3 regions of the Paenibacillus crassostreae genome follow, and region 3 is predicted to be linked to each of the others. Evidence: riboswitches for the same ligand, from Rfam matches in the RefSeq annotation. Region 3 holds a riboswitch; each other region holds the start of a gene.
What was found. Region 3 has a riboswitch for cobalamin ahead of metE (5-methyltetrahydropteroyltriglutamate--homocysteine S-methyltransferase). Riboswitches for the same ligand answer to the same signal wherever they lie in the genome.

Region 1 (10,180 bases), 110 kb from region 3:
CCACTATTGCACATGAGCGTTAATATTACAAGGTAATCGGCTCATAAGACAAGTAGCGTAATATCCTAATAACGAGGTTTATTATTGGACCCAGCAAGGGCTTCAAATAAAAGTACGATTGCAGTAATTGCATGCATAATCCATCCTAGAATAGGAATGATGCCTATAATAGAGGTTATAACCCCTAACCCATTACCAATAATGGATCTTCGATCTTTCAAGAGAAAGATAATTGCCGCGATATGCAGGAGGAATGCAACACCTAAAGGCAACCAACCCTGAGCGAGAATATACGTACCACCGATCACTGGAATAGCGAAAAAAGCTTCCATAGCAAATGTAATCCATTTCAAAAGCTTTGATATATTAGACATAAGCGGCACCTACCTTAGTTTTAGATTTGTATAGAATCATTTTCATAATCGCCTGTGCAGCTTAGTTTGCGTAATTATGAAATTGATTCAATATAAGAAGACCTAAACTTCTTATTCTAATATATACCCTATTCCCAACTATTTGTGAATATTAACAATGAATGAATAAGGTGTAACAACTAGTTCAAGGTGTTAAGATAACATGATGAATCATAAAAGATAGATGATGCTTTGTAAGATCTGAATAATATTGAAAGAAGGAATCTGTTGTGAATGAAAAGGTAGTGCTGTTCGGAGCAAATGGGAAGATAGGGCAACTTATTATGAAAGAAGCACTTGATCGTGGATATAGAGTAACCGCAGTAGTGCGAGATCGACTTAAGTTAACGGAGTTGTATGAGAATCTAAATGTTGTAGAAGGAAACATCATGGATGTGGCTGCTGTAGCTGCTATTTGTGAAGGGCATGATGCTGTCATTAGTGCTTTCGGTCCTGTGCCTGGAGCAGAAGAGGAATTAGTAACAGTAGCACATTCTCTTGTTGATGGTGTGCGTCGTTCAGGTGTGTCTAGACTTCTTATAGTTGGTGAGGCTGGTGGTCTCAGGAATGCAGCTGGCATTCAATGGATGGACACGGATGAATACCCTGTGGACAAAAAAGCACTAGCTAACGCTCATTTGCTAGCTTATGAAATTTACAGTAATTCTGACCTGGATTGGACGTATTGTAGTCCTGCTGCTCATATTACTGCCGGACGTCGCACGGGACAATTCAGAATTGGAATGGACATGATGATACTCGATGCAGGTGATAGAAGTGCTATCTCTGGAGAAGATTATGCAGTGGCTATGATTGATGAACTGGAAGATCCTTATTTCGTACGTGCTCGATTTACTATTGCCTACTAAATGATACGAATATCCTCTCACGATAAACGATTATATGTTTAACTTGAGAAGTATTCGTGTTATAATGTAAGCGTAACCAATATTATTATAGCAGGCAAACCTTGCTGTATCCCTTCAGTAATCGCGAATGGATTTGTTAAGGCAGGGAACGCTTGCAACCATTCGGGAGGTCGAAATTTATGTATGAAGGATTTATTGAGATGCAACAGGTTGTCACTCGAGTTCAGTATTCAAGAGACGAGGGACTGAATCAAGAACAGTATCGTAAAATTGAGTTCGGATCTGAGCGTAACAATCTGCATACACCAGAACTAACAGGTTCTAAACATCAGGGAATCTTTTCTGGAACACCCAAGGTAAGAAGATGGTGGAGAAATTAATGGTAGGTCTGTAGTGTCTAATCATATATAGTGTAAGTGAATAATGTAAAAGGCTATTCACCATAATTGACTTATGGAGAATAGCCTCTTTAAGTTTAAGTTAACCGTTGCTAGTAAGATATGACTACATGTAATATGTAATTAAACATTTAGAAGTTATAAAGGTGGGTTACTACGAAATGATACTTGAATCAGCTGTTTTGTATGTAAAGGAAGGGTTAGCAGAAGATTTCGAACATAGCTTTCGACAAGCTTCTAAGATTATTTCTGGTATGAAGGGTTACATTCATCATGAATTGCAGAAATGTATGGAGCAAGATAACAAGTACATTTTGCTAGTCCGTTGGGAGACTCTTGAAGACCATACGATAGGTTTTAGAGAATCTGCGGAATATCAGGAATGGAAGAGTCTATTGCATCATTACTACGATCCATTTCCAGTAGTAGAGCATTATGTTGAGATTGATCTAAATTAGAAAAACAGCTTCTTCTGACTTGAAAAAGTCTAAAGAAGCTGTTTTTATAAAAAAATATCAGAAACTAAGGCTATCCATTCCCTTCATATAAGGACGCAATGCCTTAGGTATATAGATGGAACCATCGGATTGTTGATGATTCTCTAGAAGTGGAATCAGAATGCGTGGTGTTGCCACAGCTGTGTTGTTTAGTGTATGGCAGTATTGTAGCTTCCCGTCATGATCCCTGTATCTAATGTTTGAACGACGCGCTTGGAAGTCCAGGACATTTGAAGAGGAATGCGTCTCTCCATACGCCTGACGGCTGGGCATCCATGTCTCGATATCATATTGCTTATACGTCTTTTGCGACATGTCTCCTGTACAGACTGCCATGACTCGATAAGGAAGTTCGAGTAATTGGAGAATTTCCTCCGCATGACTTGTAATCTCCTGTAATATTCGATCTGACACCTCGTTGTTATTCTCGCAAAGAACGACTTGTTCTACTTTCGCAAATTGATGCACTCGATATAGGCCGCGAACATCTCGGCCGGCTGATCCAATTTCTTTACGGTAGCATGCTGACACGCCAGCAAGTCTGATAGGTTCAGTCACATTGACAATCTCATCGCTGTAATACGAGACCAACGAGACCTCAGATGTTCCAACTAGCCACTTATCTTCCCCGATGACTTCGAAAGTCTGATCTTGCCCTGTTGGGAAGAACCCTGTTCTTGTGAGTGCTTCCGGTCGAACCATCACGGGAACGTCCATAGCCGTGAATCCATACGAAGTAAGTAGATCGAGAGCTAAGCGTTGTACGGCTAAATGTAAGTACAGGCCGTTGCCCTTGAGGTAATAGTTCCGGCTACCTGCAGTCTTCACGCCACGGGGGATATCAATGAGATCATGGATTTCTCCTAGCCGTACATGATCTAATGCTACGAAATCGAACACAGGAGGAGTTCCGACCTGTCGAACCTCTACATTGTCATGATCATCGTTACCTACAGGCGTATCGGGTGATACGATATTAGGGATCAACATCATGAGGTTGTCGCATTGTTGTGTGGCGTGAGTTAATTCAACCTCAGTCACTGATAACCGTTTGTTGATGTCTTTTACTTGTGCTTTAAGAGGTTCAGCATCCTGATTATGTCCTTGTTGCAGAGATGTTGCGATGGTGTGTGTCAACTGGTTACGCTTAGCTCTCAAATCTTCTGTTTGTTTCAAAAGATCCCGTCTTTTCTGATCCCATTTCAATAAATCACTGACTGAGAGTTCCATTCTTTTCTGTTCAGCGATTCTTTGTACCAAGTCCGGATTGTCCCGGATAAATCGGATGTCCAACATATCTCACGAGCTCCTTTGTCTGAAAAAATACAAAAAACGCCCTCATCCTTTGGGACGAGGAGCGTCTGCTCGCGGTGCCACCCAACTTGATCGAATCTGTCTAAGACAGTCTTCGATCCGCTTGGTTCCGCGATAACGGACGGATGCCGGTTAACTTAGGGAGAGGGGTTACCTGCTCCGGTCGCCAACGCCTCACAGTTGGATTCTGATCATTGGCGTAATTTCACTGTTTAATTCTTTGTCAACGAGTATAGCGTATACGAAGTATAAGTGCAACATATACGTAAATCGATTCAGTATAAGGCATTTTGGAATGCAAGAGACTGAGCTCTTTCTCTACTTTGGTGTAGTAAATATAAGAATGGTTGTGTTAAGACAAGCTAAGTTATAATAAATTGACAATGCTTATAATGCTTGGTACCATAAATTAAACAAAGTATTATTGTCGGAATTATGTATTTATTAATATGAAAAGGAGATTGAGACATGGCTAAAATTGTTGTAATTAACGGAAATCCTTCTCTTACTTCAAGACTTCAAGCTGTCATTGAATACTTAGAGAAGATTCTTTCTGATTCTGGAATTGAAGTGAGTCGAATCGATGTGGCTAAGCTACCCCCAGAAGATCTCATTCATACCAAATTTGAAAGTGAACCTATTGTCAAAGCTAACGGATTATTAGCAGAAGCTGATGCTGTTATTGTAGCAAGTCCAGTGTATAAGGCGTCATATACGGGCGTACTCAAGACCTTCTTGGATTTGGTTCCGCAAAAAGGCTTTGCAGGAAAAATCACGTTACCTCTGTTTATTGGAGGAAGTATGGCGCATCTACTCGCAATCGATTATGCTCTAAAGCCTGTGTTGTCTGCACTTGGAGCGAGATATATACTTGGTGGGGTCTACACAGTTGACTCACAGGTTGTTCGTAAGGAAGATGGAGGAATGGAGATAGCGGAAGAGTTGAAGTTACGATTAAATGCCGCTCTCGAGGAATTGGTCAGTGAAACTAGACTAAGAAGTGAAATGAAGCAACAAAACAATCAATTGAAGTTATAATTGAAATCATGATGTTGTCATATAATAGGCTAAATATAAATAACGGAGTGGAATCTGATAACAGACTCGACTCCGTTTTTGTGGATTGAGAGGTTTTACTCCATTAATTCTAGAAGCTTCTGATCAATTTTTGATAATACATATTGTCGATCAATGGGGCTCTTCTCGAAATCAAGTCCATCTACATTAATCGTAAGGACGGGTGAGGAATTATATTGATTGAAGTATTCTCTATAATAATAATTAAGTCTTTCCCAATAGGAATGTTCCACAATTTGTTCATAATCGCGTCCTCGTTGTATTATACGTTGAATCGCTTCATCAACAGAAATCTCTAAGTAAATCATCAGTTTGGGAGCTTGGCAATGCTCAATCATATTCTCAAACAGGTTCACATACAAATTGAATTCTTCGCTCGACATTTCACCATTATCATAAAGCATTCGTGCAAATATTAGATCTCCATAAATTGAACGATCTAATACAGCATTGTTGATTTTCGCTGCTTCTTTTATATGACGAAATCGTTGATTCAGGAAAAATATTTGTAAGCTAAAGCTATACCTTTCACGATCATGATAAAATTTATCTAATAGCGGATTATCGACTACAGGCTCTTCAAAAGTTGTTAAACCCCGCTCATCTGCTAATATTTTCATTAATGTTGTTTTTCCTGCGCCGACTACGGCATCTACTACGATCATATCCCATCGACCCTTCTGTATGTTAATAAAATGTTTCGAGAAGTCCATAATGGCCACTCATTCCTTATCATAATTAGGTAGTTAACTCTACAGCATCGTTATATCTTATGCTAGACTGAATATCTATAATCCGCTGATTGGAACTTCCACGATAGGGAAGACTGGTGTTTTTTAAAGATTCAATGAAAGGACCGTCGATCACAACTTGGCATTTCATAAGCAGACGGTATTCAGCTGAATCCACGGAGACGATGAGATCCTCGTAGATATAACCAGTATAGATCCACACAGAGAAGTTAGGGATAGCGGCACGAACATTATCAATGAAATCAGCAGCCTCATCGGCTGAGAAGAAAGGATCTCCTCCAGCAAGTGTCATACCCCCGAGTAACTGATTATTAGCCATTTCAGTGATGATCTCTTGTTGACGCTGTTCCGTAAAAGGTTCTCCGTAGTTAAAATTCCACGTTGCCGGATTGAAGCATCCTGAGCAACGGTGACGACAGCCGCTAAGAAAGATGACGGCCCGCAGGTCATCACCTTCATTAATGGATTCAGGATAGTATCCACAAATATTCATCTATGTTTGACCCGATCTCTTACTTCAGCTTGCTTCGCAGCATTAAATCGTGTCTGATAATCACCTGTTAGATAACCAGTCACTCGCCGTAAGCGATACATAGGCACATCTGTCTCCTTCGTACCACAGATAGGGCAAGTATCTCCAATTATGCCTTCGTAATGGCAAGAACCACATCGATCGATTGGATGGTTAATGCTGAAATAGCTGATGTTCTGGGATAGTGCATACTGAACTATTTTTAGAAAAGCGGTCTGGTTACTACGAACATTTCCATCTAATTCAATATAAGAGATAGCTCCGGCATTACATAATTCATGAAAGGGAGCTTCCAGTGAAATCTTCCGTGCAGCTGGTAGGTTGTAATACACGGGTACGTGGAAAGAGTTAGTGTAGTATTCACGATCTGTGACACCTGGGATAGAGCCGAATACTTCGCGATCCTTCTTGGTGAACTTTCCAGACAGGCCTTCAGCTGGTGTAGCCATTAACGTAATATTAAGATCATGCTCCTCACTCTTCATATCACAGTAGCGACGCATCGATGAGATAAGTTCCAAGGCCGTGGCATATACTTCTTCACTCTCAGCATGATGTTTACCATACATAGCTTTCATACATTCAGCTAGACCGATAAAACCAATGGACAAGCTACCATGCTTCAAACATTCTTCGACGGACTCGTCAGAATCTAGTAGTTCTCCACCTTCCCAGACGCCCTCACGCATCATGAAATCAGATGCTTTAGCAGGTTGCCGAGCTTGGATTTTGTAACGGTGTAATAGACCATTAAGTGCAATATCTAAGAAATGATAGAGATCTCGCTGAAAATCTACTTCATGAGGCACAGTACGGCCATTAACGATACCGTGTTTGATGCCCAACTTCACGAGATTAATGGTATTGAAGGATAAATTACCTTTGCCGGACAAGCGGTTACGACCATGTCGGTCAGCAAGCACACGAGTACGGCAACCCATAGTAGCAAATTCGGTATTGGGATCGGTTGGATCATAATACTGTAAATTGAAAGGAGCATCTAGGTTAGCAAAATTAGGATACAAGCGTTTGGTTGAGCATTCTACGGCCTTCAAGAATAGATCATAGTTCGGGTCTTCTGGTGATTGATTGACGCCACGCTTACATTTGAATATCTGAATGGGGAATACAGGTGTTTCGCCACTTCCCAGTCCGTTCATTGTTGCACTGAGTAGGCTATCAATAATCATTTGGCCCTCAAGCGAGGTGCAGGTACCGTAGTTAATACTGGTGAATGGGATCTGACCTCCAGCCCGACTAGACATCGTATTCAAATTATGTATTAAGCTCTCCGCAGCCTGAAGGCATTCTATCTTAGTCTCCTGTACTGCAAAAGAATATGAACGTGGATGAGAGTTGCATAATGTCAAACTGCCAAGTGTGATGTTATGCTCTTCGAGCGGAAGATTCTCATCAAAGTAGAGTACACCTTTATGAAAATGCTTCGCAAATGACTTAGCGATATATGGAGCTAGATCATGATCTAACTTACTTCCGGAGACTCCGCCATATTGAGAATTCTGTTGACATTGGAATATGATCGCCACGAGAGCCATAGCAGTAGATATAGACTGTGGAGTGCGAACACTACCACTACCCGTACTGAAGCCTCGTGCCAGAAGTTTATCGAATGGGATGAAGATACAGTTCGTGCTACCTACCGCGTATTGATCAAGGTCGTGAACATATAAATCATTATGATCTACGGCAGTCATGAGCTTTTCGGGGACTATGTAATATCTTGCGTACCATTTAGCATATTCACTGCCGAATTTACCTATTTTACCTGAAAAGCTTTCTCCATTCAGATTGGCGTTCTCGCGGAGCATTTCTACATTGAGGCTCTCTGTGATATCATGTCCGAGACCCGATACTTCACGCAACATTTGCTCTTCTTCTTCAGAGACACCACTTCTTGTTTCCATAAGTACCATGAATAAATTCCAACCTTCCTATATCCTCGTAGGATTTGTTATATTGGTCCAACAGGCAGGTCTCCTGACTCTCCAAGTTAACGGCTTCGTTATCTATATGTAGATGATGTCCGTTTATTTAGGCACTAGCGCCTTCCCATAAGTAGTGCTTACAGTGGCATAAGCTTGAGCCTACTTCTCTGCATGATGCAGGTTGATTCTTGGATTACAGTGGCGGGACCGTGATGGATTTGCACCATACTTCCCTTTTAAGACTCGAACTATTACTAGCCGGATCACCTGAATTCACTATATTTAGTATTTCTATATAAATCTAACTCAATATATTGTGTTTGTAAATAAACTAGAATGAAAGAATTCCATGAAAATGAATGAAAAACCTCCGAGACCTACTACAGCTTAGAATAAAAAAAGTAATGAAAATTGTGTGTCTTTATTTTGCGAAATAATTATGAATTCGCTACAATGAATCAGAAACGTAGTAAAATCACAAAACTAAGTTTATGCTTCCGAAGTAGTTTTGGAGAAGCTCAATCAAGAAGTAATTTCATTATCAAAACTTAAGAATATGCTTTCGAAGTAGTTTTGAAGAAGCTGATTCAAGAAGTAATTTCATTATCAAAACTTTTAGGAGGTGTCATATGGCTATTGCAGAAGTAACCGTCATTCCGATCGGAACGCAGACGACAAGTCTAAGTGCTTACGTAGCAGATATGCAACGAGTTCTGAAAGAACAAGAAGGCATAACATATCAGTTAACATCGATGAGTACCATTATAGAAGGTCCCCTTGGTATGGTGTGGAAAGCTATTGCTGCTTTGCATGAATCTCCATTTAGTTCAGGAGCAGAACGAGTATCGACTTCTGTTAAACTAGATGATCGTCGGGATAAGTTGTCATCCAGTGCACAGAAGATACAGTCTGTTCAAGATCGATTAAAGTAATCCCAATCTACCAGGTAATGCGTAGGTCGGGGGTTCAATTTCTTTCATCAGCATCTTTCGTTAGTTTTTCCCGTACTATCAACGTTTGTCACTCGTTGAATGTAGCGGATAGGCTAACGTAATTCCTACACTTTCCTAGCACTAAATTATATGAACGTCAGCGTATAATCTCGGTAAATATGAAGCTTCCTACGGTAATATAGTAGGAGTTTTTTTGTTATGTCGAACGATCAGCGTAAGGGTAAAACGGTTATGCGCAAATTGACCGCCGAGTAACGCAGTAAGGTAGTTATTTCTTTCGGATTAGATCAGGCGTTTGATCTGTTTTATCCTTGTTGATGAAAATCGTCCAAGCACCAATGATGATTTTCCGTGGCTAGAAGAGAAAACCACATAACGGTTTGCCGCTTTAAATGATTTATTACAAATCAAAGGATATCAGGAATATAACTTAATACCACTAAGCAAGTTTTTAGCTTTTCTCAGGATTAATCAGCGTTTTTTCTGCTTCGAAAGATGATCTTACCCCGACTTAAGTCCAGTAGAATATTAGCCTGCGGATGGAGTGTTAATGATTTCCTCTTGTTGTATACTAACATCTATACGTTACCATCAGAAATATCAAAAAATAGTTGTCATAATGGAGGAGTTCCTTAGTATGCACAGAAAACCTAAGTTTTTAAAAGTGATGATAGTAACAGTCGTTTCGCTGGTGATATTGGCTGGATGTACTAATGAGACTGATGAAATGTTCAAGACGGGCATCGGAGAAGTGACAGAAGCCATCGGGGATACAGCTCAGAATATCAGCTCAGATTGGAGTGCGGAATTGAAGAAAGATGGGTTGCAAAAAGAGATATCACTCACACAAGAGGTAGGCTCTGCATCGACCCTGAATATGGATAATGCGGTAGGAAATATTGAAGTTATAGCAGCTACAGATGATAACCTTATCGTGAACGCAACACTCTCATTTCCGAAATCATCATTACGTGAAGCAAAATACCAAGAAATCCTGGATCAAGCTGAAGTCTCGGTCGTGGTACAAGGGGATCAATTGAAGATTGTTACACATCCCCAAGGTAACTCCAAGAAATCTTTGTGGACATGGGCAGAGGATAAATACGGATTCTCAGAGTTCAGCATTGATTATAAGGTAGAGTTACCGGACTCGGTGAATCAATTCGATCTCACAAATAATGTGGGTGAATTGACACTTCGGAATCTAAAAGGGAACTATGATGTTGTAAGTGATGTGGGCACGATCAATATTGAGGGTGCACAGATTCAAGGGGAATCCACTGTACAATCAGATGTCGGTCGAATTCAACTCGGGATTGAACAGATGGAAAGTGATAGCAGTCTCAAGGTGAATACGGAAGTTGGTGGGATTACTACTACACTAGCTGGAACTCTTCAATGTAGCTTGAATGTTGAAAGTGATCTCGGA
Region 2 (10,180 bases), 310 kb from region 3:
TCTCTGGATTCGCCTGACTATCTTGGAAGCCATGACCTGCCAAATCACCGCACAGTGCTGATATTTCCAGACCTAATCCTTCGATATAACTCCGCAGTTCTTTCCGTTTGGTGGGAGTTAATTCAGCTGGGTCCATCTCACCAGAAACGGCGTAAATTTGTACACCTTCAGCGCCAACATCCTTTGCTTTCTTCAGACCTTCCATAACACCTACCCCAAAGCTGTCGACAATGACACCGATTTTATTTAGCAGTTGCATTGTTACATCCCTCCCTTAAAAGACTTAGTTCTTAGAATTTAATTTCTCGACCTTCAGCGGCTGATTTATAAAGAGCATTCAGTATTTTAATCATTTCCACACCATCTTCTACAGGACTGTTGGTCTCAATGATTCCCAGACAGCTATCGATATAATGATCGATCTCATTCTGGAAGCTTTCTTGAAAATCAAAGCCTGGGGTGGTAATTTGCGGCTCGACATTGATAATCGTATTATGTTTTTCTGTTGCAATCGATAACGTTGGCTCAATTTCGGCTCCACCCTTATCACCGAAAATACTAATGGAAGCCGATTCCTGCTTAGCATGGAGCGAGAAGCTGACATCAACCATCAGAGATGCACCATTCTCGAAGCGGATGATTGCGTTAGCCATGTCTTCGACTGTATTGAACGATGCGTCGTAATCAGATGTTTTGTAGAATGAATAGTTCTCAATATTTGAACGGTTGCCAAGTTTGTTGTAAGTATTGCCACTGACGGATTTCACCCTTGGCTTACCCATCAGATACCAGCATAAATCGATGACGTGTACACCGATGTCAATCAGCGGTCCTCCACCCGAACGTTCCTTGTCGGCGAACCAACCGCCGGGATTTCCGATTCTACGAACGAGGCTAGCTTTGGCGAAATAGATTTCTCCTAAATCGCCAGCATCAATAAATTTTGTCAACACAGAAATGTTAGAAGCATGACGACGGACGTAACCAACCTGGAATACCTTTCCGGTACGACGAACGGCTTCCTCGACCCTTAATGCTTCATCCACAGTTTTGCATAAAGGTTTCTCGCATAGTACATGCTTGCCGGCTTCTAAGGCAGCAATACTGATCTCGGCGTGTGAATTGTTCCAGGTACAAATGCTGATCGCATCCACTTCCGGATTAGCCAGGAGTTCACGATAATCTGTATATACATAGGGGATATTGTACTTTTTGGCACCTGCACTTGCTCTACTTTCATTCAAATCGCAAATCGCTACAAGTTCTGCTTTCGGATTGCATTGGTATGCTAATAAGTGTGAATCAGAGATCGATCCATTGCCGATAAGACCTATCCTTAGTTGGCTCATGATTTACGATTACACCCTTTCGATATCCATGCGAATTTGCTACAATGAAACAAATTATTACGCACAGATATGTTTTATTTGTTCAAATATAAAAAAGGACCGCATAGCCGTGTCTGCTTGAAACAAGATTAACTTATCACACTTATGACAAAGGGAGAATGTGTAGGATGACAAAGTATATGGACTATATGATTAGTTCGCGTCCGATCCGCACTTTTAATTGTGTAGTGGATTCAAGCAAGCAGAAGATTAAATCGCTCACTGTGATTAATGCAGGTCATTTACCCGGAAGAACGCTGCAGAGACAAGAAGCTATTTTTTCGGCATGGGCTTTTGTGGTGATTACAGAAGGTAGCGGTTATTACCAGGTGAATGGAGGAGTTAGGCAAAAAGTTGAGGCAGGTAATTGGTTTTGTTTATTCCCTAACGCAGTGTATAACTATGGTCCAGATGATGATGGATATTGGGACGAGTATTATTTTGCTGTGGAAGGGGACAGGGTGGACGAATGGCAGGAGAACTGGCTTAGTTCGCCATCACTCGTTCATAAAGTAACTATTGATGATGCTCTCCTTCATAAAATGGAAATGATGTTCATGTTGATTGACAGTGGCATACCAAGCAATTTAGATCGAGTAGCAATGTCGCTAGAACCGTTCGTTTATGAACTCGTTACTGCTGGGGAGGGGAATGGACAAGGAACGCCGAGAACGTTTGTACTGAATGTAATCGAGGATTTATCGAGGAAGCTATATCTACCACTTGACCCTAATGAGATCGCTAATAGGCATCATATTTCTGTATCTACACTACGAAGAATTGTTCATGAATATAGCGGATATCCGCTAAACGAATTTATTCACCGTCTTAAGGCTGCTGAAGCGAGAGATATTCTACTTAATACAGAACTGACTGTGAAGGAGATTGGTGAATCACTTGGATATAAAGATACTTTTTATTTTTCCCGAGTATTCAAAAGAATCACAGGAGTGTCCCCTACAAGTTACCGTAATCGAATAGGTCAGTAAGTAGACAATACCCCAATAACACAACTCCCCTAACATTATCCAGCAGGATAATAAGTTAGGGGAGAATAGGGACATAGCAATTTAGACTCTAATCTTCTAAGAATACCAGTCCAACAAAATCATTTAACTCAAGATTACCGAAGTAATGCTTAATATCAAGATCAGTTAGAGCCTCACGCACTTCAGCTTCATCATATCGTTTTCCACGTAAAATATTCTCAATATCAGTAACATCACCAACTCCGAAGAAGTCGCCATAAATCTTGATATCTCTGATCTTGCCTTCATTAATGTCCATGCGCAGATCAATGAACCCAACAGGGAATTTCTTCGAATGTTTTACATTGGATTCAGGTGATATACCATAGTTCCAATCCCAGTTCTGATAGTGTTCCTTGGAAATTTGGTTAATTTGTTCCCAGTCCTTATCTGTTAAATGATATTGTGGAATATCCTGTACGTCTAATCCAAATATCGAACGAAGTAGCTCCGCGCGGAATTCTTCAATTGTCATCTTTTCTTTCATGAAATCACTAATATTCGCAATCCGGCTACGGACGGATTTAGTGCTCTTCGATTTGAATTTCTCTGGATTTACCTTGAGAGAGGCTTGGGCATCTTCCGAATTTAAGTTGAACATCAATGTACCATGACTGAACATCCGACCTCGGGTTGAGAATTGAGCATTACCGGAAATTTTTTGTTCACCAACCTGTAAATCGTTACGACCACTGAGTTCAGCGTTTACACCCATTTTTTGTAGGGCATCTATCACGGGTTGAGTGAATTTCAAGAAGTTGTGGAAAGATTGTCCGTCATCCTTGGTGATAAAGCTGAAATTAAGATTACCTAGATCGTGATATACGGCACCACCGCCTGATAGTCGTCGTACAATTTGTACGTTATTCTCCTTACAATATTCTTGGTTTATTTCTTCAATGGTGTTCTGATGTTTACCAATGATAATAGATGGATGATTTATATAGAAAAGCAAATAGCTTTCGTCCGTGGAAAGGTGCTTTAAAGCATACTCTTCTATAGCGAGGTTAATAGCAGGATCATGAATTCCTTGGTTATCGATGAATAGCATAGTTTATTCTACTCCTCCATTTTTTGATATATGTAATATCTCTGAATCTTATATAATTGTAAACCAATTATGAAGTAGATACAAAGGGGAGCTACATTGACGCAACACAAAATCCTGCGCAATAATAGAACTACTCATGACAATATAGAAGATAGAGGAGGCATCAAGATGCTAGAACGCTATGGGCATGGTGGAGATTTGGAAAGTGCCACGGAGGCATATGGGCTGAAGGGAGATAGATTCCTTGACTTTAGTGCTAACATTAATCCATTAGGACCACCTCAACAAGTATTACAACAATTGGAGGATTCTCTTGCGTCTATTATTCGTTATCCTGATCCGGGTCATCGGAAGTTAAAATATAGGTTGGGACAAAAGCTGAGTGTAAATGAAAATAACATCTGCATTGGGAATGGTGCAGCAGAATGTATGGCACTTATTCTGCTTGGACTACATCCACAGAAGGTTGGTATTATTGAGCCTTGTTTCTCTGAATATAGACAACTATCGGAACAATTCAATGCGGAAGTATATTCAGTTCTAGGGAGAAAAGATAGAGATTGGAAAGCAACGATTGAGGATATAGAAGAATTGATGCAACAAGTAGACCTACTATTCATTGGACAGCCGAATAATCCGAATGGCGTTCAATATACGCTAGAAGAATTACGCAGACTAGCAGATACAGCAGAACACCAAGATACGTATTTGGTAGTAGATGAAGCTTTCATAGATTTCATTCCCCCGCAACAACAGGCGACTCTGTTATCTGAGCTAGTGAATTATCCACGTACACTGTTAGTAAGATCAATGACGAAGTTCTATGCCATCCCAGGTCTGCGATTGGGGTATACGTTAGCGCATCCCGATGTGATCAGATCCATGAAAAGTAAACAGGTAACCTGGAGTGTGAATGGACTGGCTTTGTTAGCGGGTGAGGCTGCTCTTGAGAGTGGCGAAGAATTCGAGCGTAGCACATTAGAACTGATCTGTTCTGAGCGGGCTGCATTAACTCATGGTCTTACTGAGTTAGGATGTTCGGTGAGCCCTGGGGAAGCGAACTTCTTATTGGTGAGACTACCTGATCCATGGATAGCGATTGAGATGCAACGTAAGCTGGGAATGAGAGGTATTCTAATTCGAAGCTGTGCGATGTATCCTGGATTGGAACAAGGTCATATTCGGGTTGCAGTAAAAGCGACACAAGACAATAGAAGGTTATTACAAGAACTACGACATGTGCTTGAACATGAAGTACAAGAATAGGAGAACAATGATGACAACGCCTTTTTTGAATGGTGACCATTATACATATAAATCGTTAGTCTGGGAAGATCTTATGCTGACACGGCATGAGCGACATCTTTTACTCCAACTCCCAACTCATGTGGATTGTCTTAGTAGTGCTATATTTGGTGGGGGTATGAGGAAGATCGATCGAATAGCAAACATATATGTGGATAGGCGATATGATTGTAATGATCCAGAAAAAGATATAGAGAAGTTGTTCCAAGAGTGGAACTATCCTCAAGAATACACTGCGGGATTATTGACAGCTGTTCAGTTGGAACATGCTGCAGTTCTTGAAGAGAATGGGAAGGATGCTTCCCTATTCTGTTGTACAACAGCGGGAATATCTAATGGTGCGCGTGCTGGATCTGAGCGAACGACGTTTCCGGTCTATCAACCAGGAACAATTAATACCATGCTCATGATCGATGCTAGAATGACTCAAGCGGCGATGGTGAATGCTGTCATTACTGCGGTAGAAGCGAAAACGGCTGCCCTTGCTGATCTAGGAATTCGGGATGTAGAGAATGGGTTGGTGGCTACTGGAACCACGACGGATGCTATTGTAGTAGGTGTCAGTCAATCGACTTCCTATCCTATTGCTCATCGATATTGCGGAACGGCGACTGATCTCGGAGCTGTTATTGGACGTCTGGTGTATGGTACGGTCAGAGAGAGTTTGATCGCTGCAGGAGTGAAGACGTCATGATGGAACTGGCAGTATTCATGCTCTGGGCTGCTTACTTATTAGATCTGATCATAGGAGATCCAAGGTGGATACCACACCCAGTAATAGGAATGGGCAATGGTATTAAAAGGTTAGAGAAAAAAATTCGTAGTCGTGTCTCTTTACCAGCTGATTTGAAAAAAGTCGGAATTCTTCTCCCTGTCATTATAGTGGGAGGTTCCTTTCTATTAATATGGGCATTGTTGAAAGGATTATATATGATTCATCCGTGGATTGCAGTAGTTGCGGAGGTCGTATTTATCGCAACAACCATTGCTACGAAAGGGCTTAAGGATGCGGGTATGGAGGTATATGGTCATCTTAATCGTGGGGATTTACCTGCTGCTCGGAAAGCATTAGGCATGATTGTTGGTCGAGACACCCATCATTTGGACGAGCCAGAGATTGTTCGTGGAACTGTCGAGACCGTTGCAGAGAATATTGTTGATGCCATAGTATCTCCGTTGTTCTTTGCGCTTATTGGAGGAGCTCCACTAGCTATGGCTTATCGTGCAGTGAATACACTAGATTCCATGGTTGGGTACAAGAATGATAAATATATAAACCTAGGCTGGGCTTCTGCAAGGTTAGATGATATCGCTAACTATATTCCAGCTCGAATAACAGGTGTATTACTGGTCGTTAGCAGTTGGCTAATGCGACTGGACTACAAAAGATCTGTGCGTACCATAAAACATGATGCCCGTCTACATCCAAGTCCTAACAGTGGGTTTCCTGAATCAGCAGTGGCTGGAGCTCTAGGAATTCGATTGGGTGGCGAGAATATATATCATGGAGAGGTATCTTTTCGTGCCTATATGGGCGAGGGGTCACGACCCATGGGGAAAGAGGATATTATAGCGACAGTTAGGTTGATGCTACTATCGTCGCTACTATTTCTATTGCTAAGCGTACTTGTGATAGTTGTATTTGGAGGAACACTATGGAGATAGAATTAGTATTGATCCGCCATGGCAGAACGCAGTGGAATGTGGATAAGCGATATTTAGGACACACAGATATAGGGATCCTAGATAGACCAAGTGCCGAACTTTCATCTTTAAAGAGACAACTTGAAGACAGGATGTTTCAAAGTATATTCTGCAGTGACTTGAAGAGGTGTCAAGAAACATTAGAGTACATTTATCCTACTTCACAAGAACAAATTATTTTAGATACCCGTCTACGAGAAATGGATTTTGGAGATTGGGAAGGTCAGACCTACGAGCAATTACGACTTGTAGACGATTACTGTAATTGGTTAGATGACCCTCAGAGTATAACACCACCCAATGGAGAATCGTGGCTAGAATTCAAAGAGAGAATTGAGAACTTTATGGAAACCCTGACAAGCATCCTGAAGGATGAAGAACATGTGAATTCTAGTTCAGCAATATTGATTGTTACACATGGTGGGGTTATCAGGCAATTACTAGCTATGACAGTTTTGGGTTCAACATTCTGGGATTTCGCTGCAGATCCAGGAACTTTAATATCATTAAAGCTAACCTTGCAAGATGACAAATGGGTAGGAAACTTATGATTTACTAAAGAGGTAAGCCAATAATTGGATTGTAACTACTTTGTTTTTGCCCTATAATTTCAAATAGAGAAGCAAGACTTGTTTATAAATGAATATAATAAACTTGTAAGGTCTAGGGAATTAGAAGCTAAGAAGGTTGCTTTTAATCCTAGTTAAAAGGGAAGCCGGTGTAAATCCGGCACGGTCCCGCCACTGTAAATCAGGGATGTTCTCAAGAATCAATTTCATAATCTGCATAGGCGATTATGAAATTGATTCAATATACCACTGTTCTGCTTCATGTAGGATGGGAAGGTGAGAATGTCAGCTAACCTGTGAGTCAGGAGACCTGCCTTATGAGAAGTACGATGGTCCTTCGAGGAAAGGATTACGTTTGGCTTTTTGGAAGTACCTAAGAGTTGTTTCGGTACACAGCCTGCGGAGAGATGATGGTAAGCCACATGATGTCCGCACTAACGTAATCCCTGATGCTTTCTTGAATAAAGAGGATCAGGGTTTTTGCTATGCATAGACTTTCGTGAACAAAATTCATTGGAATTACAAGGAAGGCAACTCTCACATGATATGAAAAGGAGAGAGAAATAATAATGAAATTATTGAAGAAGAATTGGATTACCGGGGCGTTAGCGCTCATGCTCACAATATCGCTAACGGCATGTGGAAATAATGAACAAGCAGAGAAGGTTACTGAACAAACACCAACAGAGGTAGCTCCAACAGAACAGACGAAGCCTACCGAAGAGCAAGCAAGTGATTTGAGTACGGTCTATCCCTTAACAGTAGTGGATGCTACAGGCGAATCTATTACATTTACAGAAGCTCCGAAGCAGATTGTATCCCTCTCACCGGCAGAGACCGAAGCACTATTTGCTCTGGGATTAGACGAGCAGGTTGTAGGTGTATCTGATTTTGATGATTATCCAGAAGCGGTGACGAGTAAAGCTAGAATGGGTGGTGTTTATAGTCCAAATGAGGAAGCTATTATAGTAGCAGAACCTGACCTAGTAGTTACAGGAATCTCTATGAGTGTGGAAGCTACAGAGAAGTTACGTGAACTTGGCATAACGATTATCAAGACTGATCCGAAATCTGTAGATGATGTCATTGCTAATATTGAATTGTTGGGACAGATTACAGATCAGCAAGCAGAAGCTATAACCGTTGTAGATAAAATGAAACAAGAGCGCGCGGAAGTGACAGAAGCGGTTAAATCACTTACGCCTGAACAGAAAAAGAAAGTATATATCGAATTTTCTCTAGGTTGGACAGTAGGTAGTGGTGAATTTCTGAATGAGTTAATCACACTAGCTGGTGGGGTTAACGTTGCCGCGGATACAGTGGGATGGAATGAAATTAGTGAAGAGAAAATCATTAATGATAACCCTGATGTGATTCTTTACAATATGAATGTTAAGGATGAGACTACACAAGAAACATTAGATCAGATCATTAAAGCTCGCAGTGGTTGGGATCAAATTACGGCTATCAAGAATGATGCTATTGTTGGATTGAATGATAACTTGGTTAGTCGTCCGGGGCCACGTGTCACGCAAGGACTTAAAGAAATTGCTAATGCCATCTATCCAGAACTACTAAACCATGAATAAGAAATTAACTGTGTATGGGGGGCTCGGGATCATATTACTTGTCGCGAGCTTCCTGCTCTGCCTTGGAATAGGTGCGGTTAAGCTACCCGTAAAGGATATTATTCAAATTCTAGTGCATCGATTACCATGGGTGGGGGATATGATTATACCAACATGGAGTCCTGCACATGAGCAAATACTTATTAAGGTAAGATTACCTCGAATTGTCTTAGGTATGCTGGTCGGAGCTTCTCTTGCTGTTGCTGGTTCTGGATTTCAGGGTGTACTTCGTAATCCCCTTGCTGATCCATATACGCTAGGGGTTTCTTCAGGAGCATCCGTTGGTGCGGCAGTCATTATTTTCTATGGAATGCAGTATTCTCTTGTGGGTATCTGGACGCTCCCTATGGTTGCTTTTTTTACAGGGATATTGACTCTATGGGGAGTGCTGTCTTTAGCACGTGAGGGTGGGAAAATCCCAACGAATAGTCTGATTTTATCAGGTGTGGTTATGCAATCCTTCCTAGGTGCTATCGTCTCCTTCCTAACGGCTATGTCGAAAGAGACGATTAATGAAATTATGTTCTGGACGATGGGCGGATTAAGCTTTCGTGGATGGTCATATACACTCATGTTATTGCCGTATGTATTTGTTGGATTGTTGGTGATATGGGGAAGCGCTCGCTCTTTGAATTTATTAGCATTGGGTGAACGCCAGGCTGCTCATATGGGACTTCATGTAGAGAGACTGAAGTTGAGAACATTGATCGTATCCACCTTATTAACGGCAGCTGCTGTATCTGTATCTGGTGTGATTGGATTTGTGGGACTCGTTATTCCACATATCATTCGATTGATTACGGGTCCGGATTATCGACACATCGTCCCATTATCGGCATTGGGAGGCGCAATCTTCACGTTATGGTGTGATACCATTGCTCGTTCTATTCTAGCTCCGACGGAGATTCCGCTTGGAGTGGTTACCGCATTTATTGGCGCTCCATTCTTTGCTTATCTGTTGTATCGTAATAAGAAGCAACGGAACGGAGGTATGGCATGATCGAGGTAAACGAGGTATCGAAAACTTATGGAGATTTATCCGCACTTCAAAATGTTAGTTGGACGATAGAGGAAGGCGAATGGTGGGGAATCATTGGTCCTAATGGTAGCGGTAAATCGACACTACTCCAATTAATTTCTGGTGTGGACAAAATTTCTAGTGGGGAATTGAAGATACGGGGGCGTCACGTATCTAAATATAATCGACGTGAGTTATCACAGATGGTTGCCGTACTTCAACAGGATGGCCTTCCAGCTATCCACTATCCGGTTAGAGATATTGTTGAAATGGGTAGATTTCCATTTCAAGATTGGCTCGGACGGGAGCAGAACAAGAATACTACGGCGCTTGTGGATGACATTATGAATAGATTACATCTGACTGATTTAGGTGACCGACCATTGGATGAACTTAGTGGAGGACAAAGACAACGTGTCGCACTCGGTAAAGTGATGGCGCAGGAGCCCCAAATCTTATTGTTAGATGAGCCGACATCTTTCTTAGATA
Region 3 (10,180 bases):
CGGATTCCCTTCAATGTCATTTACTTTGAGTTTCGCACTGTTAAAGTTGCGTACACGTAGGGATACCTTCTTTTGAATTGAAAAAGGTACCGTCACCCAGAACCCACTTTTTCGAATGGAGCCCATATATTTACCAAAGAATGTTAGCGCTAAAGCCTGATTAGGCTGTACCACCGTAAATGACGCAATGATGGTAACGGCAACCAGAATCGATACTACACCTACTGCAATCCAACCACTTAATAAACTATAGGTTGCAACACCAATCAGACACAGCATAATCAACAAACCTACAAACCCATTAATTGTCCAAACCTTCAATTCTTTCATACATAATCTCCTCCACGATAGATATCTTTAAGATATTATTATGATATCACTTTTGGTTTATTTTAGCAATACATATTAAAAAAATGAACTTCCCATCTCACAGGGAAGTCCATTTAGCAAGCTGAAACGGCTACGCCGTCCTTTTGAAGGAGTTTATCCTTCCGATGTTAGCGATACTTCGTATCACTTTAGGGTATCCGTCTCTGCCGAAATATAAGGGTATAAAGTATGAAGAATCAATTTCATAATTACGCAACCCGATTCAGGTGCATCGGCGATTATGAAATTGATTCAAGTGAAACTTATACTTTCTTATATTTTCAAATAGAGTTTAGCTCTATAAGTATATTATTTCGCCACACTTCTTGCTGCTCTAGCGATCTCAGTCGCCTGTACCATATTTCTCAAGGATGCTACGGTCTCTTCTATGCCACGTGTCTTCAATCCGCAATCTGGATTTATCCAGAATAATGCTGGATCTAGCACTTGTAAGGCTCTATCGATCATAGATACCATTTCTTCGACTGGAGGAATTCTTGGACTATGAATATCGTACACACCCAGCCCAATACCAAGCTCATACGTAGATTCTTCAAATGTATGAATCAATTCTCCGTGACTACGTGATGTTTCGATAGAAATAACGTCAGCATCCAACGCTGTGATAGCATCAATCATTTCATGGAATTCACAATAGCACATATGTGTGTGAATTTGCGTCGTGTCTTTTACAGTTGAGGTAGATAAGCGGAAAGCTAGAATGGAGTCCTCAAGATAACGATCCCACTTCTCCTTCTTTAACGGTAGCCCCTCTCGAAGTGCAGGCTCATCAACTTGAATCATCTCAATTCCCGCTTTCTCGAGCGCCTCCACTTCTTCTCGTAATGCCAATGCAATCTGAAAAGCTACCTCGCTACGAGGAAGATCATCGCGTACAAAGGACCAGTTCAGTATCGTCAATGGACCAGTAAGCATTCCCTTCACCGGTCTATCTGTTAGGGATTGCGCGTACACACTTTCTTTCACGGTCATTGGAGTCGTAAATTCTACATCTCCAAATATAACCGGAGGTTTCACGCAACGTGAGCCATAAGATTGCACCCAACCATTCAACGTAAAAGCAAATCCATTCAATTTCTCACCAAAAAATTCAACCATATCCGTTCGTTCAAACTCACCATGAACCAATACGTCGATCCCAATCTCTTCTTGGAGCTTAATCCATATTTGAATCTGCGCTTGAATGAACTCCTCATATTGCTCATTGCTCCAATCTCCCTTTCGGAAGCTTTGACGAGCTTTTCTAACTTCTGGTGATTGTGGGAAACTCCCAATCGTCGTTGTTGGTAAGAACGGCAATTGCCACTTCTCCTGCTGGCTAATTTGACGTTTGACGAACACATTCTCTCTGCTTGCTGGTTGCAAATCAATATTAGCAGCCGCTTGTCTAACATGCTCTTTATTTCTTGATGAAGACGCGTTTAATAGTTCAACTGCCTTCCTACTGTCATCTAACTTTGCTTGTACCGATTCTTGTCCATCATTACCCGCCTGTACGAGAAGTATAATTTCGTCTAGCTTCTCGTCTGCATAAGCCAAGGCATTCTTCAATACAGGATCCAATGCCGTTTCTGGTCTAGTGCTAACTGGAACATGCAGCAGACTGCAAGACGGTTGAACCAAGATTCGCTCATATGGAACATAATCAGATATCTCTTGTAGCAATTGGAGTGGAGCCTCAAGACTAGAACGCCAAATATTCCGTCCATCAATCAGGCCTGCACCAAGTATTTTCCCATCAGGGAAACCAAATGATTTAATCGACTCCAGATTCTGACCAAGCCCATGAATAAGGTCAAGTCCAATTCCCTGCACGGGTAATGAGACAATCTCTTCATAGAAATCCACTGCTTCAAAATACGTTTGCAACATAATATTGAGACTTGGTGCTGCTTCATGTAGAGTAGAATAAATTCGACGAATCCTTAATAAGTCTTCTTGTGTGATCGATGTAACGAGAATAGGCTCATCAATCTGGATCCACTGGACACCTTCTTGCGCCAACTCCTGTACAATTTGTGTGTAGATCGGTAAGAATTGTTCTATGAGTTCATCAAGTTGATTCAGTTCATACCCCTTAGAAAGTTTCAAATACGAATACAATCCAATCAATACTGGTTTCCCTTCAATTCCCAACTTCTCTTTCGCTTCTTGATAGGCTTTCAGCGGGCGATTCTCGGTTAGCGTTGGTTTAGCACCATTCAACTCAGGCACAATATAGTGATAATTGGTATTGAACCACTTGGTCATCTCACATGCCGTTGCTCCCTTATCCCCTCTTGCCATCGCATAATACGTAGAGAGTGGAACAACACCACCTGCATATTGAAACCGTGGTGGTACAAGTCCAAACATCGCCGTTGCATCCAAAATATGATCGTAATAGGAGAAATCATTTACAGGGATAAGTTCAATTCCTTTGTCTTGCTGAAGCTTCAAATGATCTAACCGAATACGCTCTAATTGTCCTATCAGCTGTGCTTCATCACATTTACCTGCCCAGTAAGCCTCCAGTGCCTTCTTCCACTCACGGTTAGCACCAATTCGTGGGTAACCTAGATTGCTACTCTTTAACATCTGTAGATAACGCCTCCTCATATTTCTTTCTAGTCGTTCTCATATAATCGCTATCCAAGCCTAGTAAAGCATGGTTATTAATCCTTTATTTCAAGTGAAACACCAACATCAACACCAATAGTTGCATAAAGTATTACTCACAAATTAACTGTATATTTTGCAACTATTCCCCTCATAACCCGCATTTCTTCTGATTAAGTGTAGTTTATACATCTATTCAACACTTTCTCTTCGATTTGATTCGAGGATTCCCCATATGAGTGCCGACTCTAAAATATACTTTCTAATAGAGCAAAAAGGGGCAAAAAAGGACATCTTCACCCTAAATAAAAAGGATAAAGATGCCCTAGAATATATCTATCTTGGCTGGAATCTTTAACACCTCCCTATCTCCCGTAGGTAAAGCAGTGTTGTCAAAATAGGCAGGTCTCCTGGCTCCAGAATCGTCATCCATCTGCTCTCCTTCCCGATCTGAGATCAGTGGTTTTTAGCAGCGACTCCTCTGTTACAGTGGCGGGACCGCGTCGGTATTACACCGAACTTCCCTTTTAAGCTCAAGTTATTCTAGAGCACCTATTTCCACATTATTGAATTATTATTACCTCACATGCATACATATTACATTATATTGTATATTTATGCAATACATTCATTTGATTGAATACTTATTCTATCATAATTTGAAGCGTTATTCTCTTTAATAACAGCACAACAAAGCCGAGCTCTCGCCCGACTTCGTTTCGTTAAGATATTAATGAGACTAAGATCATTACTCATCATCTTGCTAAAAATATAAGCGGTTTGAAAATAAGCTATTGATTACTCGCCCAGCGATCCTCACCTGGAAAAGGGCATTTCTTATCCTTAAATTTCGCTGTGATCGGTACAATACAGCCGCATAACGTACAAGTGTGATTGTTCATCAACTTAGTACAACCACTACAGATCTGTAATCGTTCTGCATATACAGCATCGCTAGCACTTTGCTCAGGCGTTATTTTCATCGTGGCGAGCACACGAGTTATTTGTTGATCTGTAACTTTGTATTCCTCTCGACAACCCTTACAGGTAGTTTCTTGTTCAATCATTCCGCAATTAGTTCTAGCACCGTTACTGACATAGGAGCAAGCTTCACATCAATATCTGTTCCATTAAGCTTAAATGCAGTGAACTCAGATGGCGCTACATTCTCAGGTTGCTCAAACGTATTATGCGCGTCCATAGTTGTCGCCTTCAATTCCGTCCCACTGATCTTCACCTGACTTCCCGTTAAACCACGAAGGTCGATCTTCAAGTCCGCTTCATCTTTATGACTGACGTTACACAAACTGATGTGGATAATCCCGTTCTTGTCTTTGGAAGCAGATACGGATACTTGAGGTATCTTGTTGCCATCTAATTCATAATCAGCAGTCACAGTATGGTTATATAGAAGTTCTGCATCTTGATGTACCTTGAACATATCGAATACATGGTACGTAGGTGTAAGAATCATCTTCTCACCCTCTGTCAAAATAACCGATTGCAGTACATTTACAACTTGAGCAATGTTCGCCATTTCTACACGATCACAGTGATCATGGAATATGTGGAAGGTCAACCCAGCCACCAGAGCATCACGAATCGTATTCTGTTGATACAAGAAACCTGGATTCGTTCCTGGTTCAACATCGAACCATGTTCCCCATTCGTCTACGATAAGACCCACGCGCTTCTCAGGATCATGGCGATCCATGATCGTCGAATGCTTGGTAATCAGCTCATCCATCCATAACGCTTTCTTTAATGTGCCGAACCAATCGGATTCGGAGAATCCTGTAGCTGCACCCTTCTCTGTCCAGAATTCACCTGGGATGGTATAGTAATGCAGACTGATAGCATCCATGTGACGATGCGCATTCGCCATAAGGACTTCCATCCAGTTATAGTCATCCACATTCGGACCGCATGCTATTTTATGAATCTTATTGTCCCCATAATTACGGACATAAGTTTGAAATTGACGGTATAGGTCAGCATAATACTCAGGGCGCATATTACCACCACAACCCCAGTTCTCATTCCCCACTCCGAAATATTTAATTTTCCATGGCTTCTCGTGACCATTCTGACCTCGCAATTCCGCCATCGGAGATACACCATCGAATGTCATATACTCTACCCATTCGGACATTTCCTGAACAGTACCACTACCAACATTCCCAGATATGTAAGGCTCGCATTCTAACATCTCACATAACAACATGAACTCATGTGTCCCGAAATGGTTATTCTCAACAACACCGCCCCAATGCGTATTCACCATTTGTTTGCGGTTCTCATTAGGTCCTATGCCATCTTTCCAATGATATTCATCCGCAAAGCATCCACCCGGCCAACGCAATACAGGGATTTTAATTTTTCGGAGTGCCTCAACTACATCATTACGAATCCCAGCGGTATTAGGTATAGGCGAATCCTCTCCCACCCAGAATCCTTCGTAAATACAGCGTCCCAAATGTTCGGAGAAATGACCATAAATATTACGGTTAATCGTCCCCGCTGATTGATCTACATGAATCGTAACTTGATTTGCCATTGTGTACCCTCACTTTCGATAATTAATATTTATATTATATTTTAATATTGATATTACTCATGGTTTTAGTTTAATACTCCCCTCTAGTAGTGTCAACCATTATATAAAGCGCTTACTAAAATTACGTTAAACTAATATTAAACTATTTTTTGTAGTAAATATACTATTTCAATTTGGAGCGGTAGTTTCTCCGTCTTATATAAATATCTATCCATTCAAGATCATAGTTCCGAAAATACTATAAATGAAATAGTTGTCAGTATATAGTGTAAAGCTGAACTATAATAAAAAGGAGATGTACCATAATCCGTTAAATACGGCCTACGGACATCTCCTTCGTATGATTATGAATACTCTATCTCAACCCTCTACATCTATCCATTTGCGATCACTGTCAAATCATCATAAGAAGTGATCATTATATCCGCATACTGTAAAGGTATGGACGATCCCGATCCTATACCGATCCTCAGTCCTACGCCCGCCGCTTTAGCGGCTTGCATGTCTCCCACGGTATCACCAACCATCGCTACCCTCTCCGGAGATACGTTGAGTCGAGCACAAGCTAACTGAAGCATATCAGGGGCCGGCTTACCTTGGATTACCATATCACTACCAATGATATGTTTGAAATGTCCTTCCAAACCCATCCAAGTTAGATGCTTGCGCGCTTCTGCTGCATAATCCGCAGTCACGACAGCTAACGGTAGTTGGATATCCTCACATTGTCCAAGAAACGCTTGCAAGCCTGGGAGGGCAAGAACAGGGTGTTCACGCTCCAACTCTTCACTAGCAACAACACTAAATTGGCGGACAAGCTGAATCGATTTATTCCACGATAGCCCAGCATGATAGAGTTGCCAAGCAAGCGCACCTTCAATTTCTGAGACTGTTCCCATTGAGAGTGGGCCCTGCACATCATAGGAGATCGCTCTTCCTGTTACATCAAATTCTAATCCTAGTAGCTTTGACGCGAACCCCTCTTTAGTGACTACACCAAGACTCTGAATCGTAACCATCATTTGAACAGTCATTGACTCAGCCCAATATCCCCATAAGGACATAAATTCAAGCAGAGTACCATCTTTATCAAAAAGAATGGCATCCACCTCATACCCTTCTCCCTGCACAGTCAGTATAGGCATATGAGGACACCTCCTAACAATTCTAATAACTAGTAGTATCTCTCAATCACTTCTTTTAAAGCAGTTAATTTGATGGGCTTGCTTAAATAATTATCCATTCCAGCAGCCAAACATTTCTCACGGTCACCCTTCAAAGCATTCGCCGTGACGGCTATAATAATCGGACATAGGTTAGAAGGTATCGTTTCTTTGATCCATGCCGTAACTTCAAATCCATTCATTCCAGGCATCTGTATATCCATGAATATAATGTCATAATGTTCATCGGCCAACGCTTGAATCACTTCATGCCCGTTACTTACGATGTTGGTTGTATATCCTTGCTTTTCAAGCATTATCTTTAATACAAGTTGATTAATCTCATTATCTTCTGCAATTAGAATATGAATAGAGTTGATCCCCTTTGGAGTTTCATCATTAGGAAATTTAGGTTCCGTTATCTCCGTAGTATTAAGAGTTTTTTTTAGGTGAATCGTGAAAACAAAGGTAGTTCCTTTCTCATTACTCTCTTCTAATTTAAGCTCTCCACCCATTAATTCTACTAATCTTTTACTTATTGTTAGACCTAACCCTGTTCCTTCATGTGTCCGTGTCAGAATATGATCAACTTGGTTAAATGGTTCAAACAAATTCTTGACCTTTTCCTGCGGGATACCTATTCCCGTATCCTTAATTAGAAATTTCAGATCCATATTATGATCAGTCCGAGGAGTTAGCTCAACGCTAATCGAAATTTCACCTGAGAATGTAAACTTCACAGCATTTCCGATCAGATTAATTAGCACCTGCTTCAATCGTTCTGGATCACCCATGCATACGTACGGTACGTTTGGGTTAATAAATGCACTCATGCCAATCTTCTTTTTTTCAGCGATTGTCGATAGTATGTTTAGTGTGTCTGTAACACATTCTCTCACATCTAGATGCACGTCCTGCAATTCAATTTTACCAGATTCAATTTTGGAGAAGTCTAGAATATCATTAATAATATTTATTAGACTATCACTACTTTTACGCATAATCTCCACATATTCCCTCTGTTGTGCATCTAATTGTGTCGTCTCTAATAATAACTCTCCCATACCAATCAACCCAGTGATAGGTGTGCGAATCTCATGACTCATCATGGTCACAAATTGATCTTTAGCTTTACTCATACTCTCCGCTGTTTCTTTTTCGATGAGTAACCTTTTATGTTCCGTCATATCTTTGATTAGGATATAGAACCCCACGTTAAGTTCTCTAATAATGATTGGCACAATTGTCGCTATCACATCTACACGATGTCCTAGCTTATGTACAATATTAGCATTTTTATTCTCTCTTGTTACATTACTCAATGAATAAGAAAGGACACTCTCCAAATGAACATCCCCAATAAGCTTAGATATATTCCGTCCTACTAGTTCATTAATAGAATAGCCGGTAAGCTCTTCAGCTCTGCCATTAGAATTAATTATTACGCCATTTAGATCTAGCGAAATAACAGTATCATGATTATATTTCTTAAGTGATGTATATCGTTCGACCGTCTCTTGAAGCTCTAACTCCACCTTTTTACGATCTGTAACATCCTGGACTGTACCATTCAATCGGACTGGACGCCCTTCTTCATCTTTAGTTATGAATCCTCGTAAATGTAGGTATTGTAGATTCTCATGATCTAATAGCTTATGAAATTCAAAGTTTAAATCATTACCCTCTTGCAATATCTCATCAATACTCTCCTTGAATCGTTCTCTCTCATGGTCTTGCACAAGATCAAGAACTCCTAAATCCTGTTGGTTCACTCCATCCATAGTCCACTGATATATATCCGCAAATTGTTGTGTGAACGTCATCTTACACTTCCCTACATCCCACTCCCATGACCCCATTAAGGCACTGCGTTGCGATTCTGTCATTTGAAGAATCTGTTGTTCCGTTTCCTTCCTACCAGAAATATCAATCATATGTATACAATAATATATAATTTCTTCATTAAATGTATCCTTCAACGCAGTTAATTGAATGGAGAGCCAGATCACAGATCCATCATGATGATGATACTCCCTTTCAAAAGATTGCGATGTAGAACCTTCATAAAGATTGCTATTAAGCGCTTCCAACATCGAATACCAATCGTTCTCAAATAATAATTTCTTTATATCTAGCAACATGATCTCTTTCGACGAATACCCCAAACATTCACACCAACTAGAATTAACCTTAACCCAATGACCATCCCGTGTCACTACTGCAATCCCTATTGGAGCAGTTTCAAATATTTGCTGGAATACGGTAGTTTGCTCTGATTGTTTAATATGCATATTAGCTCCCCCAGTAATAATTATAGGATCATACATATAATAACCATATTTTATGTAAAAAGCGACATATTTCATAATCATTTGGCTCCCAAAAGAGGTTCAAACCCCAAATAACCTTAATTCATCCTACTGATGAATTAAGGTTGTTAAGTGAATCTATAATTATAACGCTTCTTGTAGCGTAACACCTTCTGGTATAACCGATAGAACAGCTTCGCGTACAGCATCTCTCTGCTGCAATTCCTCACAGAGAATAGCAATAATCCCATGGTCTCCACGTGATCGAATTAGACGTCCTATCCCTTGTCTTAGACGTAATAACATATGTGGTAAATCGACTTCTACAAAAGGATCCAGCGATGCATTACGCTTCGCCATAAATACCGGATCATTCGGAGGAAATGGAAGTGACCATATAATTACATTTGATAATGATGGTCCTGGTACATCCAAGCCTTCCCAGAGGCTTATCGCACATAGAACACTCGCTTCATTACTTTGGAATGCCGAGATCAAATAACTAATCTCCTGATCACCCTCATAGTAGAAAGTCATATTAGCACATCTAGGGTCCGACGTGATTTGTTGCTTGAACTGTTGCAATTCTTCATGTGTTCGAAACAGGATAAGAGCTCTACCATCCGTTCGTTCTAATAGCTGACCTGCGATCCCCATTTTCTCGGAAAAAGACCCACCATGTACTAAATTCGGTGCATAAGCCTGCATCTGATTCGGATAATCATATGGCGAATTCACAGAAAAGGATAAGTAATTCTCCAACCCTAGACTATCGGTAACATATTGGAATGATCCATCAACTGATAATGTAGCTGATGAGAATACAATCGGCATATTGGTACTGAATACTCGTTCCTGTAACACTTCTTTAACCGCCTTCGGCATAATCGATAAGGTAAGCCCATCCTCACTATCCGTTACCCAACAGATCAAAGCCTCAGAATTCTCAAACAGGCTTAATGCCTTCTGCATCATTTCAATATGTTCTTCAACGATTCGTAGTTGATAATCATCTAAGCTATAAAGCTGACTTTCAAATACAAGATCTTCTTCAATCGCTGTCAAAATACTACGGAAACGATGAACCGCCTTCAGCAGTTGCTCATTCAAATGAATCTGCTTCCGATCTGAGCCAGGAATAGCTTCACTATGTTGTTCTAATA

Region 1: another riboswitch for cobalamin. It lies ahead of LPB68_RS09665 (anaerobic ribonucleoside triphosphate reductase); the one in region 3 lies ahead of metE (5-methyltetrahydropteroyltriglutamate--homocysteine S-methyltransferase).
Region 2: another riboswitch for cobalamin. It lies ahead of LPB68_RS07830 (ABC transporter substrate-binding protein); the one in region 3 lies ahead of metE (5-methyltetrahydropteroyltriglutamate--homocysteine S-methyltransferase).

What each region holds. Positions count from the first base shown of each region.
Region 1 is NZ_CP017770.1:2,056,719-2,066,898, reverse strand. Features, by position in the region: gene LPB68_RS09705 (hypothetical protein) at 66-374, opposite strand; gene LPB68_RS09700 (NAD(P)-dependent oxidoreductase) at 644-1,282, shown strand; gene LPB68_RS09695 (hypothetical protein) at 1,462-1,662, shown strand; gene LPB68_RS09690 (antibiotic biosynthesis monooxygenase family protein) at 1,842-2,138, shown strand; gene serS (serine--tRNA ligase) at 2,196-3,473, opposite strand; gene ssuE (NADPH-dependent FMN reductase) at 3,960-4,529, shown strand; gene LPB68_RS09675 (deoxynucleoside kinase) at 4,625-5,281, opposite strand; gene nrdG (anaerobic ribonucleoside-triphosphate reductase activating protein) at 5,307-5,813, opposite strand; gene LPB68_RS09665 (anaerobic ribonucleoside triphosphate reductase) at 5,810-7,777, opposite strand; cobalamin riboswitch at 7,824-8,084, opposite strand; gene LPB68_RS09660 (MTH1187 family thiamine-binding protein) at 8,428-8,730, shown strand; gene LPB68_RS09655 (hypothetical protein) at 9,389-10,180, shown strand, end outside.
Region 2 is NZ_CP017770.1:1,635,574-1,645,753, reverse strand. Features, by position in the region: gene LPB68_RS07870 (sugar phosphate isomerase/epimerase family protein) at 1-259, opposite strand, end outside; gene LPB68_RS07865 (Gfo/Idh/MocA family protein) at 291-1,349, opposite strand; gene LPB68_RS07860 (AraC family transcriptional regulator) at 1,517-2,377, shown strand; gene LPB68_RS07855 (lipoate--protein ligase) at 2,466-3,467, opposite strand; gene cobD (threonine-phosphate decarboxylase CobD) at 3,636-4,733, shown strand; gene LPB68_RS07845 (adenosylcobinamide amidohydrolase) at 4,741-5,466, shown strand; gene cbiB (adenosylcobinamide-phosphate synthase CbiB) at 5,466-6,437, shown strand; gene LPB68_RS07835 (histidine phosphatase family protein) at 6,428-7,027, shown strand; cobalamin riboswitch at 7,144-7,377, shown strand; gene LPB68_RS07830 (ABC transporter substrate-binding protein) at 7,615-8,634, shown strand; gene LPB68_RS07825 (FecCD family ABC transporter permease) at 8,627-9,673, shown strand; gene LPB68_RS07820 (ABC transporter ATP-binding protein) at 9,670-10,180, shown strand, end outside.
Region 3 is NZ_CP017770.1:1,944,375-1,954,554, forward strand. Features, by position in the region: gene LPB68_RS09185 (SPFH domain-containing protein) at 1-330, opposite strand, end outside; gene metE (5-methyltetrahydropteroyltriglutamate--homocysteine S-methyltransferase) at 679-2,967, opposite strand; cobalamin riboswitch at 3,372-3,559, opposite strand; gene LPB68_RS09195 (DUF6171 family protein) at 3,780-4,055, opposite strand; gene LPB68_RS09200 (alpha-N-arabinofuranosidase) at 4,052-5,545, opposite strand; gene LPB68_RS09205 (HAD family hydrolase) at 5,920-6,690, opposite strand; gene LPB68_RS09210 (PAS domain S-box protein) at 6,720-8,999, opposite strand; gene LPB68_RS09215 (ATP-dependent DNA helicase) at 9,162-10,180, opposite strand, start outside.